DNA from 3 places in the Peribacillus sp. NJ11 genome. Region 1 is predicted to be linked to each of the others. Evidence: riboswitches for the same ligand, from Rfam matches in the RefSeq annotation. Region 1 holds a riboswitch; each other region holds the start of a gene.

Region 1 (6,989 bases):
GATTCACATTCCCCTTCTAAAATGATGGTAACAATAGGAGGGGGAGAAGGAAAATGAAAACGAATATAAAGAAATTCGGTTTATGTATGATGAGTGCGGCCTTTATATTGCAGGCTACTTCCATGGGGGCATCAGCAGCAGCAAATGAAAATCATTCGAATTCATCTATTTATGAGAAGAAAATCGTGAATATCGCGCATCGAGGAGCTTCCGGTCATGCACCTGAACATACCATTCCCGCTTATCAATTGGGAGAACAAATGGAAGGCGACTACATAGAAATCGATCTTCAGATGACCAAGGATGGAAGATTGATAGCGATGCATGATGAAAAGGTTGATCGCACAACGAATGGTACAGGTCTGGTGAAGGATTTAACTCTGGCAGAAGTCAAAAAACTGGATGCCGGTACATGGTTCAATGAAAAATATCCGCAATTGGCAAAAAAGAAATATGAAGGGTTAACGGTACCCACTCTTGAAGAAGTCTTTAAGAAATTCGGCAGGCAGGCCAATTACTACATTGAAACAAAGTCCCCTGATGTATATCCAGGAATGGAAGAAGAACTTCTGAAGGTTTTGAAAGATTATAAAATGGTAGATTCAAAGGGCCGTACCAAAAATGTACTTATACAATCGTTCAGTAAAGAAAGCCTTATGAAGGTTCATGAAATGAATCAAAAGTTACCGCTTGTGCAACTTTTTTCTTATAAGAACCAAGCAACCATTTCCGATGAAGAATTGGAATCCATTAAGGAATATGCCATTGGAGTTGGCCCGAACTTCAGTAAGGTTGACGGACAATATGTGAAGATGGTTCGCAACCATGACCTCCAATTCCATCCATATACAGTAAATGAAAGAGCGGATATGAAAAAGGCTCTTGAATGGGGTGCAACTGGGTTGTTTACGAATTATCCCGATGTATTTAACGAGGTACTAAGAGAGTATAAGCATAATAAAAATGGAAATTTATAAGGTTACTAAATAAGTGTTTCATAGATGAGTCCCGGTTTTCCGGGGCTTTTTTTGTATGATCCGGATTCAACTTAAGAAGGTTATTTATTTCTTGGGAAAATCAGGTGTTGCTAGCTTAGTAGTCTTTTTTTGGCGGGTATATCAATTGTATTAAGAATATTTTAGGAGGTTGATTATGAAGGCTGTAACTTTCCAAGGTGCAAAAGATATTCAGGTAAAACAAGTTGAAGATCCGAAACTTCAGCAAAAGGATGATATCATCGTCCGAGTGACTTCAACGGCGATTTGCGGATCCGATCTCCATATATATCAGGGCGCTTTGCCTACGCATAAAGATTATGTCATTGGTCATGAACCGATGGGAATCGTTGAAGAAGTGTGTCCTGAAGTATCGAAAGTGAAAAAAGGGGACAGGGCTGTCCTGCCTTTCAACATTTCTTGTGGACATTGTTATTATTGTGAACATGATATGGAGAGTCAATGTGACAATTCCAACCCCAATGAAGCGGTCGATACTGGAGGATACTTTGGTTTTACGGAACGATATGGGAACTATCCAGGAGGACAGGCGGAATATTAAAGGGTCCCTTATGGGAACTTCATGCCGTTTGTCATCCCAGAGTCATGTGAACTTGAAGATGAGGCGCTTCTGTTCATGTCCGATGTGCTGCCAACCACTTATTGGAGTGTAGAGAACGCAGGCGTCAAGGAAGATGATACGGTAGCGGTACTGGGCTGTGGGCCAATTGGCTTGATGGCCCAGAAGTTCGCTTGGATGAAGGGCGCAAAAAGGGTCATTGCCATCGACAATCTTCCTTATCGGCTCAATAAGGCAAAACAGATGAATAGGGTTGAAGCGTATAACTTCGATGAGTATAACGATATGGGCGGCTATATTAAGGAAATCACTTCAGGCGGGGCGGATGTCATCATTGATTGTGTGGGAATGGATGGCAAGAAATCGACGATTGAGGCGATTGAGCAAAAGTTGAAACTTCAGGGTGGAACGTTAAGTGCGATCGAAATTGCCATTAACGCCGTGCGTAAATTCGGCACGATCCAACTGACTGGCGTATATGGTTCCAAATATAATATGTTCCCGTTAGGCAATTTATTTGAAAGGAACATTAACATAAAAATGGGACAAGCACCGGTCATACACTATATGCCAAAGCTTTTTGATAAAATCACAGCTGGAGAGTTCGACCCGACGGAAATCATATCCCATAGAGTTCCTCTCGAAAAAGCGAATGAAGCATATCAAATCTTTAATGATCACGAAGATGAATGTATTAAAGTCGTGCTAAAACCATAATAAGAAGTTGGCGAAATCCAATGCATGGAGCTGCATTGGATTTCTTTGTTAGGCTCGTTTAGGAAAAAGAAGAGTTGGCATTCAAAATGAACTCCGATGCCAAGTGATCTTGACTAAGGGTTTTTGGTAAGGAAATGAAGGATTTATATTATATAATGATAATGACAAAAGGAGGATGTTCAGATGGTATATAATTCGGCAGCGGAACTTTGTGAAGGGTTTGGGTATCCGCCCGTTCACGTTAAAATGATGATAGAGATCATAGATAAGAGATTGGGACCTGTAAAGGCGGAAGCAGAGATTGCCATCAAGCCCGTTAAGTCAAAGGAATATCTAGAAGTATTGGTGGAAGAACTTGAATCGGAGCATATCTTTGCTGAAGAAAATGGCAGTATCTATGGCAGCTTCGGTATCGATCAAAGCATTCAGATTTATGATGAAGTCCTGACTACCATTCCGTTCGATGAGTTAATCGGAAATGAAAATTGGAAAGAGACAGTGGAGGAATCCATCACTTTGGATAAGCTAAAGGAACAATTGGGAAAATCCCTCAATGATTATCAATTCAGTGATTTGAGCGGGAAATATAAATTCAGGAAGAGATGTACGATAACAGAACTTCAATTCATAGGGTAACGACATATGGAGAAGGCAAAATGCTTTCTCTTTTTTGATAATTTCAGATAGAGTCTGGCCATGATATTTTTCCCTTTAATAATTGCTACTACTCCTGTCACATCTTCCATGAACTCGTAAGGGAAAGTCGTTTCTTGTTTTTTACGTTTGTTAGTTAAAGTGAAGAAAGGGTATTAAAAAAGCATAGGGATAAACGCTTGGTTATAGCATGTGACGGGACCACTTCTGCAGGACCATTTTCAGCAGTGATCGAATCTGTAAGATTGTTAAAAACACATACTCGCAAGTGCAATTCAGTATGGTTCATGGTTTTCACATACCTGTTTTTGTATAATTTTACATAACTATTGATAAGCCAAAAAGAAACTTATATTTAAAAAGATAAAAAGGAGAATATATGAAAATTGGTTTGGTACGGCATTTTAAGGTTGCACATGAATTCCCTACTGGGAAATCTGTGACGGCGGATGATATGAAGCAATGGTTTGAGGACTATGATGCAGCGGATATTATTTATGGAACGACTTTATTTGGCGTGGAGGAATGGCAGGAATGTTATTGCAGTGATATGTCGAGAGCTGTCAAGACAGCGGAACATATCTATCCAGGTAAGGTTCATCGGATGGAGGAGCTGCGGGAAATACCTTCTCCCCCTCTTAAAGGAAAAGTGAAGCTGCCGTTCATCCTTTGGGCCATCTGGATTCGATGCTGCTCGATGTTCAACAGGCAGACAAGGGCGGAAATTAAGATCGCTGAACAAAGGATCAATAAAGTATTGGATGAAATCTTTACAAAGGGGGATAGGGATGTTCTGATCGTGAGTCATGCCGCCCTCATGATATATATGAGGAAAGAGTTGATCCGACGGGGGTTCACCGGTCCAAAATTCAAGATTGCAAGTAATGGAAAGCTGTATGTATTCGAAAGATGATAAGTGAAGAAATATAGGGTTTTCCATCAGAAAAGGTAAGTCTGATGTCCATCATACATTTTGCTGATTTTAAGAAAGATGCAGGGATTTTCCGAATAATTATTCTTTTTCCATTGGTTGTGGTTTATTATTGTAATAGTGTAATTTTTACGAATTCAATAATAGGGAAAGAGGGTGGACATTTTGGTGAAGGCAGTTTTTTTTGATTTAGATGATACATTACTATGGGATCAGAAAAGTGTAAAAGAGGCTTTTGTTTCTACATGCGAAGTGGCTAAGGAGAAATATGATTTGAATGTCGACGAGTTTGAAGAAGCTGTGCGGAAGGAAGCGCGTGAGCTTTATTCTTCTTACGACACATATGCATTTACTCAAATGATCGGTATCAACCCATTTGAGGGGCTATGGGGAAATTTTCAGGATGATCATGATGAATTCCGGAAGATGGCCGGGATTGCACCGGCTTATCGGAAAGAAGCTTGGACGAGAGGCTTGAAGGCATTAGGGATCGATGACCCGGAATTTGGGCTTGAACTGGCAGAACGTTTCCCGGCCGAGAGACGTAAAAAGCCATTTATTTATGAAGAATCATTCCGTGTGTTAGATGAATTAAAAGGGAAGTACAAATTGCTATTGCTTACGAACGGGTCTCCTGAACTGCAAAATACCAAACTTGAAATTACGCCTGAACTAGTTCCTTATTTCGACCAAATCGTCATTTCAGGTGCGTTTGGAAGAGGTAAACCGGATGCCTCCATTTTTGAGCATGCTTTGGAAATCATGGAGCTGGATAAGGATGAAGTATTGATGGTGGGCGATAATTTAATGACGGATATCCTTGGAGCGTCACGGGTAGGCATAAAGTCCGTTTGGATAAATCGCCATGATAAGGAACGGAATGAGGTGCTTCCAACCTATGAAATCAAGCATTTAGAGGAGCTTTTCCCAATCCTTGAGAGCCTGTAAAATTACTCTTCAAGTAACGAATTTTGGAGAGTTTGAATAAAATATTAGGTCTTTCAAATTATATACAGAATGAAAAGGGTGATATATAGTTACCCTGTAATCAATTAATTTATTTAGACTAGGGGTGTCCAATAAAAGTTGGGCTGAGAGAGAAGCGCTTAAGCTTCTTAACCCTCAGGACCTGATCTGGTTCATACCAGCGTGGGGAAGTTAGAATCTACTAAACAATGACCATTTCAATTGGTCATTTCTGTAGTCATACTAACGTTAGCCGGGTCTTAAATATGAGACCTGGCTTTTTCGTGCGAAATGGATTGGATTTTGTCCTTTTTAAATGAACTTAAAAAGGAGAAATGAAATCATGAGTAATTCAGTAAATGACATGAACGTTTCAATTATGTCCAGTTTTGCTGGGAGTAAAAAAGTGTATGTTGAGGGATCTAGACCTGATATTAAAGTACCTATGCGTGAAATTAAGCTAAGTCCGACTACAGGGGCATTCGGGGAAGAGGAGAATCCGCCTTTACGAGTTTATGACACAAGCGGTTTCTATACGGATTCAGAATATCCCATTGATATTCATAAAGGTCTTGCCCCGATTAGACGCAACTGGGTCATGGAACGGGAAGACGTTGAAGAGTATGAAGGACGTGAAATAAAACCAGAAGATAATGGGTATAGAAAAGTGGATTCACAATCCAAAGTCGAAATATTTCCGGGATTGAAAAGAAAACCATTGCGTGCGATGGAAGGGCAAAACGTAACGCAGCTCCATTATGCCCGTAAAGGTATCGTTACCCCAGAAATGGAATTCATTTCGATCAGGGAAAATGTTGCCCCTGAGTTTGTAAGAGAAGAGGTAGCTAGCGGACGGGCGATCATTCCGGCAAATATTAACCATCCTGAAAGTGAGCCCATGATCATCGGACGGAATTTTCATGTGAAAATAAATGCGAATATCGGAAATTCAGCTGTTAGTTCATCGATTGAAGATGAAGTGGAAAAAATGACTTGGGCTACACGTTGGGGAGCCGACAACATAATGGATCTTTCCACCGGAAAGAATATTCACACGACCCGGGAATGGATTATCAGGAATTCACCTGTGCCAGTTGGAACTGTTCCGATATATCAAGCATTGGAAAAAGTGAATGGAGTCGCGGAAGATTTAAATTGGGAAGTTTTTAGGGATACATTAATCGAGCAGGCCGAGCAAGGTGTCGATTACTTTACCATACACGCTGGTGTGCTTTTGCGATATATCCCTTTAACAGCAAAGCGAGTTACGGGAATTGTTTCCCGAGGGGGCTCCATCATGGCACAATGGTGCTTGGCCCACCACCAAGAAAGCTTTCTCTATACTCACTTTGAAGAGATTTGTGAAATCATGAAGGCATATGATGTCTCTTTCTCATTAGGCGACGGCCTCCGGCCTGGATCCATTGCAGATGCAAACGATGAGGCTCAATTTGCTGAATTGGAAACATTGGGGGAACTGACGAAGATTGCATGGAAGCACGATGTTCAAGTCATGGTTGAGGGACCCGGTCACGTACCTATGCATTTGATTAAAGAAAATATGGATAAGCAGCTGGAAGTATGTCAAGAAGCACCATTCTATACTCTAGGACCATTAACAACGGATATAGCACCTGGATACGATCATATTACTTCTGCAATTGGTGCTGCCATGATTGGATGGTTTGGAACTGCCATGCTTTGTTATGTGACACCGAAAGAGCATCTGGGACTTCCGAATAAAGAGGATGTTCGAGTAGGGGTCATTACCTATAAAATTGCAGCACACGCAGCTGACCTTGCAAAAGGCCATCCGCATGCACAAAAACGGGATGATGCCCTTTCTAAGGCTAGATTCGAATTTCGTTGGAGAGATCAGTTCAATCTTTCTCTCGACCCTGAAAGGGCGGTTGAATATCACGATGAAACTCTACCAGCTGAAGGTGCCAAAACAGCCCATTTCTGTTCAATGTGCGGACCTAAATTCTGTAGTATGAGAATCTCACAGGACATCCGTGATTTGGCGAAAGAAAAGGGTCTGGGTTTTGAGTCGGTAATCGATGAAGGGCTTAAAGAAAAAGCCAATGAATTTAGGAAAACGGACGGAAAAATCTATCAATGATTCGGACGAGAGGGAGAATTCGAT
Region 2 (6,989 bases), 2.3 Mb from region 1:
CGAACCCTATTCTCCATTTAGTGATATAACCATTGTATGGCAGGGTTTGAAAGAGCCCTTATTGAGAATTCATTATACCATCATTCTCTTTTCACTTCCTAAAAAGAACTGCTTGCGCTATCCGTTTATTCATGCAAGAGTGTACATTCTTTCTTTTCGATACCCTTCCTCAAAGGAATAACAAAAGTGCTTCATTCATGCTAAAATAAATCACATAAACGTGTACGAAGTGTGTAGCCGCTTTTGTACTTCCGCTTTCCTTTGTCGCGGAAAAAGTAAGCCTTTTCATCACTATTCATACTAGGGGGGAACATGATGAACACTCGAAGGAATATTTATTTTTTCCATGCTCCGAATGCAGAGATGCTTAACAAGGTCGAATACTTATCAGGCTTGGCGAAACAACATTCGTATGAAGTCATCCAAGATTTCACAAAAGCGAATATCATCGTTAGCATCGGTGATGACGGCACATTCTTACAGGCAGCCCGTAAAACTGGATTCAGGGATGACTGTTTATATGCGGGTATTTCCACCACAGGCAACTTGAATATGTATTGCGATTTCCACTTGGAAGACACGGATAAAATGATCGATGCCATGACAAGAGAGCAAATCGAGGTGCGTAAATATCCAACCATCGAAATCCAATTGGACGATCAGCCCTCCTTTTATGCCCTCAATGAACTAAGTATCCGGTCTTCCATCACCAAAACGTTCATCATGGATATTTTCATTGATCAACTCCATTTTGAAACTTTTCGCGGGGACGGTATCATCATTGCGACTCCGACCGGAAGCACCGCCTATAATAAATCGGTCAATGGGGCCGTTGTGGATCCCCTTCTCCCTTGCTTTCAAGTGAGTGAGCTTGCTTCCATCAATAACAATACCTATCGGACCCTGGGTTCTTCATTCATCCTGAGCGGAGACAAGACGTTGACCGTCCACCTTGAACAAAACGGGCCAAGCTATCCGATCATCGGAATGGACAATGAAGCATTAAGCATCAACCATGTCGAAAAGGTAAAGGTCCGGTTAAGCGGTAAAGTCATCAAGACCGTCAAGCTAAAAGACAATTCCTTTTGGGAAAAGGTTAAAAGGACCTTTCTATAACGAACTAAAGGTACCGGATATGATATCCGGTACCTTTATATATGATAAAAATCTTTGGTATTTTGATAAAGGATTTCATAGACATCCTCAATAGGCAATCTTTTAACCGAAGCGATTTGACGCACACTGTCATGCATCATGCCGGGATGGGTCCATTTCCCTTTGAAAACTCCTTCAAACGGCCATGGGCCATCCGTTTCAATCATCATCAGCTTAAGTGGGTATGCCGAAACCAATTCCTGTATTTCCCTCTCATAACAAACATCAGGTGTAATCGAAATGCTGTAGCCCTTTTCGGCCATTCGTTCGATTGTCCGGATATCACCTTTAAACCAATGAAAGTGTGCCTTTGTGATTTGATGTTTTTCCAAAAGATCGCAAACGATAGGTGCATCATCATGGACGGCATGAAGAATAACCGGCTTTTCAACCTCTTTAGCTAAAGCCAGGAACCTCTCCAGTATCTCTATATACGCTGAGTGATCAATATCGGGATTTTCCTGCCTTAAGTAATAGGGCAGCCCAACCTCACCTATAGCAAACATATTGTGCACATGTACCCTTATCCAGTTCAATAATTCGTCCACTTCTTCATTACTCGGGAGGGGCTGCTCTGGATGAAAACCGAAGGCAGGCTTAATTCGTGAATCTTTGCGTGAAAGCTGATAATTGTTAATGGAAGAGGTCAAATTCATGGAAACAGTCAGTAACGATTCCACATGAACCTTGTCCATATCAGTTAGAATCTGCTTCTGCTCACTTTCTTCATACCTATCCAAATGGATATGGCTGTCGATGATTCTCAAGTTTAGTCGCCTCCTTAATTAAGTCGAAACAGTTGGCTTTAGTGCTGCATATAATTCTCTCTTCAAATGGAAAAATTCATCACTAAGCAGCTGTTCTTCACTTCTTGGCCTTGGAAATGGCACTGCCACTTCTTTGATGACAGCAGCGGGTTTTGCTGATAACACATATATTCTATCTGAAAGGAAAACGGCTTCATCGATGCTATGCGTAACAAAAAGCACCGACCTCCGATTTTCTTCCCAAACGGACAGCAGCCATTTTTGCATTTGCAATCTTGTCAGTTCATCCAAGGCAGAAAAGGGTTCGTCCAGGCACATCAAGTCCTGTTGACTTAAGATACTCCGAATGAATGCGGCCCTTTGCTTCATGCCTCCAGATAATTCATGCGGATATGCTTTCTCGTACTCTGCTAATCCAGCTTTCACCAAAAGGGCTTTTGCCTTTTCTTTATCTCTGATCCCAGCAAGCTCGCTTCCAAGCAAAACATTTTCCAATACCGTTCTCCAAGGTAAAAGGGAAGGCTGCTGCGGCATATAGCTTATATGGCCCTTTAAGCCATTTATCTTTTTACCGTCCAGCGAAATGTTGCCATGATCCGGCTTCAAAATACCGCCTATCAAGTGGAACAATGTACTTTTACCACTGCCGGATGGCCCAAGGATTGTGACAAATTCCCCATCTCCCACATGGAAATCCATATTCTCTAAAATATTCTGTTTACCATCGAAAGAATAGGAGACATCTTTAATTTCCAGCTTCATCCTTTGCACCCTCCTTTATCTTCCATGAAACTAAGTGTTTCTCCAGGAAGGTGATGATTCCAAAAAAGAGCAGGCTCATTCCCATAATGATGAAAATGGCAACAAACACCCGATCTGTCCTGAACGCAGAGGAAGCGAGCGTCATATAAACACCAATCCCCGACTTTGCCCCAAGCCATTCCGAAATAACCGCACCCATTACACTATAGGTGGCCGAAATTTTCAGGCCCGAGAAAATGAACGGGATCGAGTGAGGAAGTTCAAGCTTCCAAAATAACTGGTTTTTTCCCGCTCCCATCATCTTGAAATAATGCTTGAGTTCGTATGGTGTCTGGCGAAAACCGTCCAATGAAGCAACCGCAACCGGAAAAAAACATACTAGCGAAATGACGATTAACTTAGGCATCATGCCAAAGCCAAACCAAATTACTAAAAGCGGTGCCAAAACTATGATAGGTATATTTTGTGATAGTATGAGCAGAGGGTAAACCGCGTCCTTCACGCCTGGAAACAGATGTAGGATTGCCGCGATTAATAATCCAATGCAGCTTCCAATAAAAAAACCCGATAACGCAAGCTCAGTTGTTGATGTAAGGTGACCAAAAAGATTCTGGGACGACTCAATTCCTTCAATGAAAATGGCCGACGGAGCGGGAAGCAGCCATTTTTCAACCTTTAATAAGACTGTCACTGACTCCCATATTATCAGCAACAATAATAAAAGAAAGAAGGGAGCCCCCTTCTTCCAAATTCCCCTTCCGGTCATGCCCGATATTTCTCCGTTAACGTATCCATCGTAATTCCGCTCGGCTGAAATAATATTTTCACTTGGGATATGACATTCGGCGAGCCTAATTCAATCATTCTTACATTCATTTTTTCTATCACGGCAAAAAGTTCGGAAAGCTCACCCTCCATTGTCGTTTCAAGCGGGTGAACCTCATACTTGACACCTGATTCATCAATGATCTTGATTGCTTCGTCGACCAAAGGGATGACATCCCCTTTAGGAATGATTTGTATACTAATTAATGAATTGGCCATTGTATTTCCTCCTATTTTGGTAAAAATTCATTGGTAAATGCTTTTTCAGGATTGAAATCACCTTCAAGAAGCTTATTTTCCGTCATCCAATCACTGTAATTCTTCCAAATTTCAAGCTTTTGTTCACCCCAACGCGGAGCATCATCCTGATACTTAGCTGCAAGCCACTCCTGGCTTTTCTTCACTAGTTTTGCATCAAGATCCGGGGCAGACTTAATTAGCATGTCTGCTGCATCACCAGGGTTCTTTATCGCAAACTGGTACCCTTTCGAAGCTGCATGAACGAATGCTTTAACAGTCTCGGGATCCTCTTTTATCATCTTTTCATTCGTTGTCAAAACAGGTGTATAGTAATCGAGCTTATCCGAGTATTCGGTTAAGTAAACCATATTAAGCTTTTCATTTCGCAACTCAGCCTCAATACCTGTCCACCCATAATATATCCAGGCAAAATCTATATCCCTTTTAACCGAAGTGAAAAAATCCGTGTCTCCTGTATTCACTATATCCACTTTATTTACATCCGCATTTTCTTCTTTCATGAGTGAATCAATGATGGCCTTTTCAACCGGAGACCCCCAGCCACCATACGTTTTCCCTTCAAAATCCTTGGGTGTTTTAATGTTTTTTGCCTCAGGTGAAGCAAATCCAGATGTATTGTGCTGGATGACAGCAGCTACCGAAACAATCGGGACGCCTTGCACGCGGGCCTGCGTAATGCCCTCCTGGTAGCCCACGCCAAATTCGGATTTCCCTGAAGCGACAAGCTTATCAGCTCCAGCTTCACCTGGCATGATAATATCCACATCCAGACCTTGTTCTTTAAAATATCCTTTTTCCTTGGCTACATACAAACCTGTATGGTTTGTATTCGGTGTCCAATCGAGCACGACCGATACCTTTTTTAATTCTTTATTGCCTTCATTTTTAGATGCTTCTTCTTTTTCATTAGTTCCGCCTGCACCGCATCCAGCCAAAAGGAACAACGAAGTCAACAGTGGTAAAAATTTATTCAAGTTATTATCCTCCTACACATCATATAAGATCCATATGCCGGAACCATAATGGGGCGCCAGGGTCTATAAAAATACAAAAAACGCCCGAAGATGAATTCGGACGTTAACATACAAAACAGAAAGTCAGTAATAATATGTTCCCTCCGCTGGCATCATCCAGATCAGGTTCAAAGAGTCAGCATCTAAAGGACGCAATCTCAGCCAGCTTTACTGGCCCCCCTACATTTCTCGCACATATGAACTTTTCTCTCTCATTATATCAATTCATTCAGAAAAGGGAATACTAATTTGCTCCTTCTCCCTAATTGGAAAGGTATTCCTCCTAAATGTTTAGCACAGCCACCAAAACATCTTTTTGGAAAATGATAATCATTGTAAGCAAAATGATCATCCCTCTTGCCATACCAATCATTCTCGGTTGCCATGATGCCTGAAATGCTCCAAATGGTCATTTCTTTGCATGCATTCATATAATGAGCATTACCTGTAGACTTTTTTGTGTACTGGTTTTATAAACCCTTCATTTCATAAACAAAAGGTGGATATGATCATGATAAAGATTAATCACAAATGGTTAGATGTCAGTCAAATCCAACCAGGTGTAGCATCTGATACATCGCTTGAAATTCTCCAATTGCTGGCGGAAGATTCTAACGTTTTTGAATACCGGAACTTCGGATACCTTAATTTCGATATACAACTGAGGCACCGAGTCATCGAGGCCGCCATTTCGTTAGATAAAAGCAGTCCAGAATTTTCCACGCTTGATGAATCGGCAAGCAATGAACAATATTGGCGCGTTTCAAAGGATGGCACATTTACCCTTCAGCCAGGGATTCCCCCTCATGCCGCACTCCTGGACATTTTTTTGAATGGAAGGCTTTACGCTTTCGAATGCGGTACAGCGATAGTCGTCACTTTTTTAAAGGCCATTTTGGATTTAATCGGTCCTAGGAATTTTGACTATCTTTTTTCAAACGTATTTCTATATGACTTTCGCCCTCCAAGCAATATGGCTCTTGATATTCATCAAGGAACGGATTATTTACCAGGGGATTGCGTTTACTTCGAAAACCCTGATCACGACTTGGAAACTCCTGAATGGCAAGGTGAAAATGCCATATTATTAGGGAACAACCTCTTTTATGGACACGGGATCGGGATTACCACTGCACAGGGAATCATCGATGAATTAAATAGCAATAGAAAGCCGAACGCCACCATATCGGCATTCCTGACAACGCATATCATTAACTTGGATAGTTCCTTCTATAGCCAATTCCTGGAAAATAATCCTCGTGCAATGCCCGTTGACAGTCCTGTCAGCCTTTCCAATTGTATTGTTTCTGAAATAGGTCCGAAGATTTACCTTTCATGACCCTGGCATTTCCCCTATGCCGTAAAACCGTTTTATTATATACCGGCATAAAAAAATGCTTGGGAGAGATCTCCCAAGCATTTTTTCTTATTCACGCACCAATATTCCCTTTGCCTTTAAACCTTCGGGCACTTGCCTGACCCCATTTCGTAATGGATAACGTATAAACCGCCAAGGCTGACCATATGAATAAAAACGCTAAAAGATGTGCTTTAGTAAAACTTTCATGATAGACGAATACCCCGATCAATAAGGATAAGGTCGGAGCGATATACTGAAAAATGCCCAGCATCGATAACGGGATCTTCTCCGCCCCTTTTGCAAAATATAAAAGTGGCAAGGCCGTGACAATCCCACCGCCCACCAACAGCAAGCTTGTGCTTCCCGCTGTAAAGAATTGCATTTCTGATTGGTTCATCAAGTATATCAGGTAACCCAGGGCCAGAGGCGTTACCATCATCGTTTCGAGAGTCAGTCCGATCGCCGACTCGGCCTTGATCATTTTTTTTGCCAGACCATATAATCCAAAGGTCATGGCCAAAACAAGAGAGACCCACGGGATCGTACCGAAATGAATGCCAAGGATCAAGACTCCGATTCCTGCAAGCAGGAACGATATGATTTGTGCTCCGCTCAATTTTTCTTTTAAGACTATCACTCCCAATAGTACACTAACTAGCGGGTTGATATAATATCCAAGGCTCGTGTCGAGGATCCGTCCTGAGTTAACGGCCCAGATGAACACACCCCAATTAGCAGTAACGAGCAGTGACGCCGTTAGTAATGCTGCAAAGAGTTTGGGATTTCGCAAAATGATTTTGACATAATCAAGAAACGCTTGCCATTTTTTCATGAACATCAATAAAA
Region 3 (6,989 bases), 290 kb from region 1:
TCAAAAATATTCGGCATTACCTCGTCTGGTATCTTCGGCCCATTGTTGGAAATATTTAAGGTAAGGATGCCGGGTGGTGACTCAGAGCCTGAAATGTAAATGGATGGGGAAGGCATCCCCGCAACTACATCAAGAGCATTTAAAATAATATTAAGTAATACCTGACGGAATTCTTCTTCAGAACCGGAAATTACTGCATCATCGGCAATATTACATGTAATGGAAGCATTTACTTCCAAAATGCTTGGATATAAAAATTCGATGACCTCGTTAACTAGCTTAGCAATGGAAAATAGATCTGGTGGTGATGTTGAGGTTTCCTTTTTGGAAATATTAAGAAATTGTGTAATCCGATAATTGAGCTGATCCAATTCCTTTGAAATGATATCAAGGTATTTTATTTCCGGTTGTTCTGCCTGTAACAATTGTATGAATCCCATGATGGATGTCAGTGGATTTCGGAATTCATGGACAAAGCTAGAGGTCATTTGGCCAAGGAGCGTCAAACGGTCTTTATGGTTTGGGCTTATGAAATTATAGCGTTCTTCTAGTTCCGTCGTTTTCAATTCGGTATAATGGGATAATGCAAAATGAATGAGTTTATCGAAGTAAACGTTTATTTGCTTAATTAGATCGGATATCTCTTCTTTGGGTGCTTCGGAATTCAAAACGTGCTCAATGATGATGGATCTGCCGATGGTTGCAGTGGAAAAGAAATTTTCCATATCCAATTGCTTATTAACTCGATCAGACGCAATTTTTCCCCCTACGACCTTCATTACATCGTCTATGTCAGTATCCGATTTTCCAAGCTGATCCATTAGCAGATTAAAGATATTTTCCACTTCTCCCTTAAAATATCCCATATATCCGTCCGGTAAATGCAGCAACTCATCTTTCCATTTGGATATGATACTGCTTTTTTGAGAAGATAAAAAGTGAATGGTCATTTCTCGATTAGATACCATTTTGCCCTCCATACTGTAGGAAAATGAATTTACTTTTGACCCAGAAATTAATGTATTAGAAAAAAATTACAAAATATTAAAATAATTACATCTTGCTTTTATGATAACAGATTAGAGTTCTTTTAACATGTGTCAATTGGATAAATATTCGTCAATCAATCGATAAATACCTTTTTTGACACAGTTTTATTACAGTGATTACATGAATTAATAATAAAAAAAGGTATCCGTAAAGTTAATGACGGTTACCTTTTTTTATGAAATGTATATGGTTCGATATGAACGATCACATGCTGGATATTATATTCCTTCAAAAGATTCTCTTCGATTTTAACCGTAATATCGTGACCTTGGATGACGGTCAAAAGAGGGTTAACATGAACGGTAGTTTCGAGCAGGATTTCACTTCCGTGCATACGGGCCTTAATTTCACTCATGTCTTTAACACCTTCTGTCAATATAATGGTTTGTCCGATCTTTTGCAGGAGCTGCTCGTCGAAACCATCGGTTAAAGAGATGGAGGCATCCCGAAAGATATCCCAGGCCGTTTTGCATATGATGATCCCCACGACTGCTGCAGCTATTGCATCAAGCCAAGGGATTCCCATCTTAGTACCGATGATTCCAATGAAAGCACCGACACTGACAAGGGCATCGGAACGATTATCCTGTGCAACGGCGTAGATGGAAGAGCTGTTGATCTTTTTACTTAATGCTAAGTTATAACGGTAGATTCCGTACATGAAGATTGCAGAGAATAGGGCGACATAACCGGTAAGCATATTGGGAACGGTTGTTGAATCTTGCTGGAAGAAGGATTCTATAGCACTGAATACAACCTGCAGGCCTACGGTGATCATGATGAAGGCAGCTACCAACGAGGCTACGGTTTCCGCCCGTAAATGTCCATATGAATGATTATCATCTGGAGGTCTCTTCGAAATTTTCAAACCAATCAATACGGCTATGGAAGCGATGATATCGGTCGTATTATTTAAACCATCTGCCCAAAGTCCTTTAGAATCACCGAAATAACCAAATGACAATTTAAGGGCAGACAAGAATATGTAAGCGGCGATGCTTATGTAGGCGCCTTTTTCAGCTGAAATCGAATGTTTATCCATGTCCATTCCCTCCCCAATGTAAATTAGGCTTAATAAAGATATCAAAACAAACCTTAGTGAGTCTATAGAAAAATTGTCGTATTTAACCATCTAACTTGGTTAATTGCAGATGTATTGAAGGTATGTAAAGAAGTTGTTTATAAGAAAGAATATCTCCATAAAATGGGAATGACAAGTTGTTGACATATACAATTTCTTTAGTTGTCAATTAAAGAAACTAGTAGTATATTCTAACCGAGGATCGAAAAATAAATACTTCCACAAGGGGAGCCAAAAAGGCTGAGAGTGAACGGTTGAGTTCAGACCCTATGAACCTGATAGTTAGCACTAGCGTAGGGATGTGGTTTTGGATACAAGCAATACTGGGCATCCATTACCGCCCCGGTGTTGCTTTTTTTGCGCAAAATTGGCAGGGGGAACTCATGGACACTTTTTCATTTTTGGAGAAAGGAGTGGCATGATGAAAAATAAAACGTTATTCATGACAGAGGTCGCCATTTTTGCTTCATTGGCTTTATTACTGGATATGGTCTCTGGATTCATTTTTTCAAGAATCTGGCCTCAAGGGGGTTCGATTTCAATAGCCATGGTACCTATTTTTCTGATGGCATATCGTTGGGGCATAAAAGGTGGGATGTTAGCCGGATTGTTACTTGGACTATTGCAGATTGTAAGTGGTACAGCATGGATCGGAACACCGATTCAAGGCTTCATTGATTATTATCTTGCCTTTATGGTTGTCGGGATATCCGGTGTATTCATGAACAAGTTTGTAAACAGCTATAAAGAGGAAAAGCGTTCCAAAGCGAAATTATACGGGATTGGTGGCATGTTTTTGGGCAGCTTCCTGAGGTTTCTCTGTCATTTCACTTCTGGAATCGTGTTTTTTGGATCTGCAGCGCCAAAAGGACAGCCAGTAGCGGTTTATTCATTCATTTATAATGGGACTTATATGCTGATCAGTTTTATTTTATCGGCCATTGTGGTGATGATGTTATATTCGGCAGCTTCAAATGTATTACTGAAAAAAGCCTATTAACAAGAAAGCCGGATTCTACAAGAATCCGGCTTTTTTTCGGAGAATGACCAAACGATACGTACAGGGCGAACTGGCTCAATCTCATTTTGCAATGAATACCGAACAGGGGGCGTTTTTCGCAATTGAACTACTTGTACTTCCCAGAAAGAATTTTTCCAAACCGCTTTTAGAGCTATTGCCGACGACGATGAGGTCGGCCGCAGTTCTTTCTGCATATTCACATATGCTATCTGGCGCATGTCCTTCCAATATCTCGAATTTCCCCTTGACTTGACATTCACTTAGCAATCTCAACGTATTACTTTCTGCGTTCCGAACACTATTCTCGATGGGGGAAGGGGTGTCAATTACCTTTTGTTCTCGCTGTTCAACTTCAACGACGGGATGTGTCTGAACGGGATCGACATAAAATCCTGCAGCGGGTACGAATCCAGGAGCTGTGACGTTTCCCATGATACTCTGTTCAACCTTATCATTTAGGACATGGACTACGGTCAGCTCAGCTTCAGGAAAGGCCTTTTTGATTGTTGCTCCATATTCCACGGCCTGTGTACTCTCTTCATTTCCATCAAAAGCGACGACAATATTTTTTACGTCTTTCATAATATCATCTCTCCCATTTATAAGTCTTTAAGGTGTTATACCCACTTTTAAATGGCTTCACGCCTTTAATTGGTATATAGATCGCCAATTACGGGTAAAGGATAGATACGAGCATTGTTAAAATGGTTGGATGAAATCCTGGTCCTTCAATTAGTTGGCGTGCTTTATTTTTCATTCGGAAGGAATATCATCAGCAAGGAAGCCGGTACGCGAGTATAGTGCTAAAAGAAAAAGCGACTGAGCTGCAGCCTTTTAGTCAATCGACGAGTTTTCTTTAATAAAAAGGGTAAAATATTTTTAATGAAACATGTCGCAGATGGGAAAATGGGGGTACAAATGAGAGGGTTAGTGAAATTAGTTCTAATTATAATATTGGCGATTGTGGTTTTAGGCGCCGGTTCACTCTTGTATTTCAGGCAGGGTGCAGATATAAGCCATCTTGAAAATAATCTTCAGCAACCGACAGGAATCTATGATCTGGATGGGAATCTTGCCAGTACGATCACGGCAAATAAATCCGAAGGTGTTGCGATAGATGAAATACCGGAACATATGAAACAAGCGGTGGTTTCCATTGAGGATCACCGTTTTTATGAACATCACGGTATAGATTATCAAGGGATCTTGCGAGCCTTGGTTAAAAATGCGAAGGCTGGAAGTGTTGTTGAAGGCGGGAGCACGCTCACCCAGCAGCTTGTGAAAATCACGATGCTGGAATCGGATCGAACATTGAAGAGGAAGATAGGAGAGTTTTTTCTAGCCCAGGAAGTTGAAAATCAATATACGAAAGATGAAATTCTGGAAATGTATTTGAATCAAGTTTATTTTGGCCATGGGGCATGGGGAATCAAAAAGGCTGCAAATATTTATTTTTCCAAAGAGGTCTCTGAATTGACCGTTGCCGAGGGAGCCTTGCTGGCGGGTGTCATTAATCTACCATCCAAACTTGATCCATATAAGAATTTGGACGGAGCAGTGAAGCGGCGTGATTTGGTTCTTTCCAGAATGGCGGAACATGGTTATTTGACGAAAGATGAAGAAGCAGCCGCAAAAAAAGATTCGGTGACACTTCTTATGGGGGAGAAGGAAACCGATCCATTAAGAGGTAAGTATCCTTATTATGTTGATCATGTTTTATCGGAAGCATCGAGTAAATATGGAATTAAGCTTGAGGAACTGCTTTCAAAGGGCTATAAAATTTACACTACACTGGATCAATCCATGCAGCAGGCTACAGAATCCGTGTATGCGAATGAAGCCAATTTTCCAGTTGGAACGAGTACAGAGCAAATGGTTCAAAGCGGGTCAGTCCTCCTTGATCCTGAAACGGGCGGGATAAAGGCACTAGTCGGTGGTAGAGGTGAGCATCAATTCATGGGATATAACCGGGCAACCCAGCTGTCAAGATCTCCGGGTTCATCCATTAAACCACTTGTCGTTTACACTCCAGCGGTTGAGGAGGGATACGATATCACTGACCCTTTAAAGGATGAAAAAATGAGCTTCGGTGAATATGAGCCAACAAACCTGAGCGGTGAATACAAAGGAGAAGTACCCATGTATGAAGCGGTGATGAATTCCTTGAATGTACCAACGGTTTGGCTATTGAATGAGATTGGCATCGATAAGGGGCTGGATTCACTTGAGCGGTTTGGGATTCCGTATGACAAGGATGATCGAAATCTGTCGCTAGCTCTAGGAGGGATGAGGAAAGGTGTGTCCCCGCTGCAGATGGCAGGAGCCTTTTCAGCATTTGCAAACGATGGGGAAAGGGAGGAAACTCATGCCATTGTAAGAATAGAAAATAACGATGGAAAAGAGGTAGGGGCCTGGAAAGAGAAAAGCACCAAAGTAACCTCTAAAAGCGTCGTCGATAAAATGAATGCGATGCTGCTTGGTACAGTGGAATATGGCACAGCTAAAAACGCGGCTGTTTCCGGTTATGAAATAGCAGGTAAAACAGGTTCCACACAAGTGCCCATCGAAGGGATTTCAGGGGTTAAAGATCAATGGTTCATCGGTTATTCACCTTCACTGGTCGGTGCTGTATGGGCTGGATATGATAAGACGGATGAAAAAAATTACCTAACGACACACAGCAGTCAGGGAAGTGCACTCATCTTTCAAAAAATAATGTCGAAAGCTCTACAGAATCAAGCGGCTCAATCCTTTAAAGCTCAAGATATCGGACCGCTAATAGCTGAACAACAGGCACTTATAGCTGAGCGACAGGCAAAGGAAGAAGAGGAGCAACAGACAAAGGAAGAAGAGGAGCAAAGAAAGCAATATTGGATTGATAAAGGAAAAGAAATTCGGGATGGTTTGAATAAATGGAGGGATTGGGAGGTGCCGTGGTAATTTTTCTGAAAAGGGACTATGGAACACAGGCTCTTTCCAATAAAAATCTACACAAAAAAAGACTGTCAATCATTTGACAGTCTTTCATCATTCTTAAAAAATAAGATTTGCTATTATGCCGATTACGACGATTGCGCCTATGACCATTAAAATGGTTCTCATTCTATACAACCTCTTCTTATCCCGAAATTGTTGGAATCATTTAAATGATAACGGTTTGGTTCGATTGGAAACCAAATGCACTTTCATCATTTTCTTTACAAATAGCCTGTACTTTTTCGAGCATGGCATGTACATTTTCGCCTTCAAGTATGACTTTCATGGTTGCACATTCTTGGAGAATGAGCACAAAGGATACAAAAGTTGAAAGTTTCTTGGCATCAACCAATTTATGGTTGCAGATAAAATATATATTCCCTTTAAAGTCTTTCGTAACTTGATATAGGTTCATGATTTGTCGCATGGATAATCTTTTATTTGTTTTAATGTCAGAAGAAATCACTTTATTCATGTCGTTTACTCCTTTATGTTTTTATACTTTTGGAAAAGCATAATCAAGATGTCAATTCAGCTACAATTTTTAAAATCGAACAAGTATGTGTGGTCTTTTTTATGTAATTGTTAGCGGGTCATGTTGTATATTTACCCGTGTAAATGATTTTGAAACCTATTTGAAAATTTCAATTTTTGAAGGGAGAGGGACAATGCTCACACTAATTAAAAATGGGGAGATTTATGGCCCGGAATATATGGGACCAAAAGATATCCTCTTGGTTGGAAAGCAAATTGGCTTCATTGAGGACAAGATTGATGTACCTGCCAATTTCGTTGAATTGGAAGTGATTGATGCGAGTGGTCAAGTCGTGGTTCCGGGTTTTATAGATGCTCATGTACATA

What was found. Region 1 has a riboswitch for thiamine pyrophosphate ahead of thiC (phosphomethylpyrimidine synthase ThiC). Riboswitches for the same ligand answer to the same signal wherever they lie in the genome.
Region 2: linked by a shared signal. The riboswitch ahead of QUF86_RS12965 (ABC transporter substrate-binding protein) and the one ahead of thiC (phosphomethylpyrimidine synthase ThiC) in region 1 are both predicted to bind thiamine pyrophosphate.
Region 3: linked by a shared signal. The riboswitch ahead of thiT (energy-coupled thiamine transporter ThiT) and the one ahead of thiC (phosphomethylpyrimidine synthase ThiC) in region 1 are both predicted to bind thiamine pyrophosphate.

Annotation. Positions count from the first base shown of each region.
Region 1 covers NZ_JAUCFO010000001.1:311,293-318,281, reverse strand. Annotated here, with positions in the region: gene QUF86_RS01530 (glycerophosphodiester phosphodiesterase) at 54-977, shown strand; partial or broken gene QUF86_RS01525 (zinc-dependent alcohol dehydrogenase) at 1,153-2,292, shown strand; gene QUF86_RS01520 (hypothetical protein) at 2,476-2,928, shown strand; gene QUF86_RS01515 (histidine phosphatase family protein) at 3,326-3,859, shown strand; gene QUF86_RS01510 (HAD family hydrolase) at 4,043-4,825, shown strand; TPP riboswitch at 4,936-5,050, shown strand; gene thiC (phosphomethylpyrimidine synthase ThiC) at 5,184-6,965, shown strand.
Region 2 covers NZ_JAUCFO010000001.1:2,626,309-2,633,297, reverse strand. Annotated here, with positions in the region: gene QUF86_RS12990 (NAD kinase) at 316-1,116, shown strand; gene QUF86_RS12985 (TatD family hydrolase) at 1,152-1,922, opposite strand; gene QUF86_RS12980 (ABC transporter ATP-binding protein) at 1,941-2,684, opposite strand; gene QUF86_RS12975 (ABC transporter permease) at 2,668-3,450, opposite strand; gene QUF86_RS12970 (thiamine-binding protein) at 3,447-3,728, opposite strand; gene QUF86_RS12965 (ABC transporter substrate-binding protein) at 3,740-4,744, opposite strand; TPP riboswitch at 4,866-4,975, opposite strand; gene QUF86_RS12960 (protein-glutamine gamma-glutamyltransferase) at 5,295-6,122, shown strand; gene rarD (EamA family transporter RarD) at 6,214-6,989, opposite strand, start outside.
Region 3 covers NZ_JAUCFO010000001.1:19,298-26,286, reverse strand. Annotated here, with positions in the region: gene QUF86_RS00130 (histidine kinase N-terminal domain-containing protein) at 1-968, opposite strand, end outside; gene QUF86_RS00125 (cation diffusion facilitator family transporter) at 1,214-2,098, opposite strand; TPP riboswitch at 2,346-2,448, shown strand; gene thiT (energy-coupled thiamine transporter ThiT) at 2,553-3,131, shown strand; gene QUF86_RS00115 (universal stress protein) at 3,213-3,734, opposite strand; gene QUF86_RS00110 (transglycosylase domain-containing protein) at 4,035-6,092, shown strand; gene QUF86_RS00105 (hypothetical protein) at 6,295-6,603, opposite strand; gene iadA (beta-aspartyl-peptidase) at 6,797-6,989, shown strand, end outside.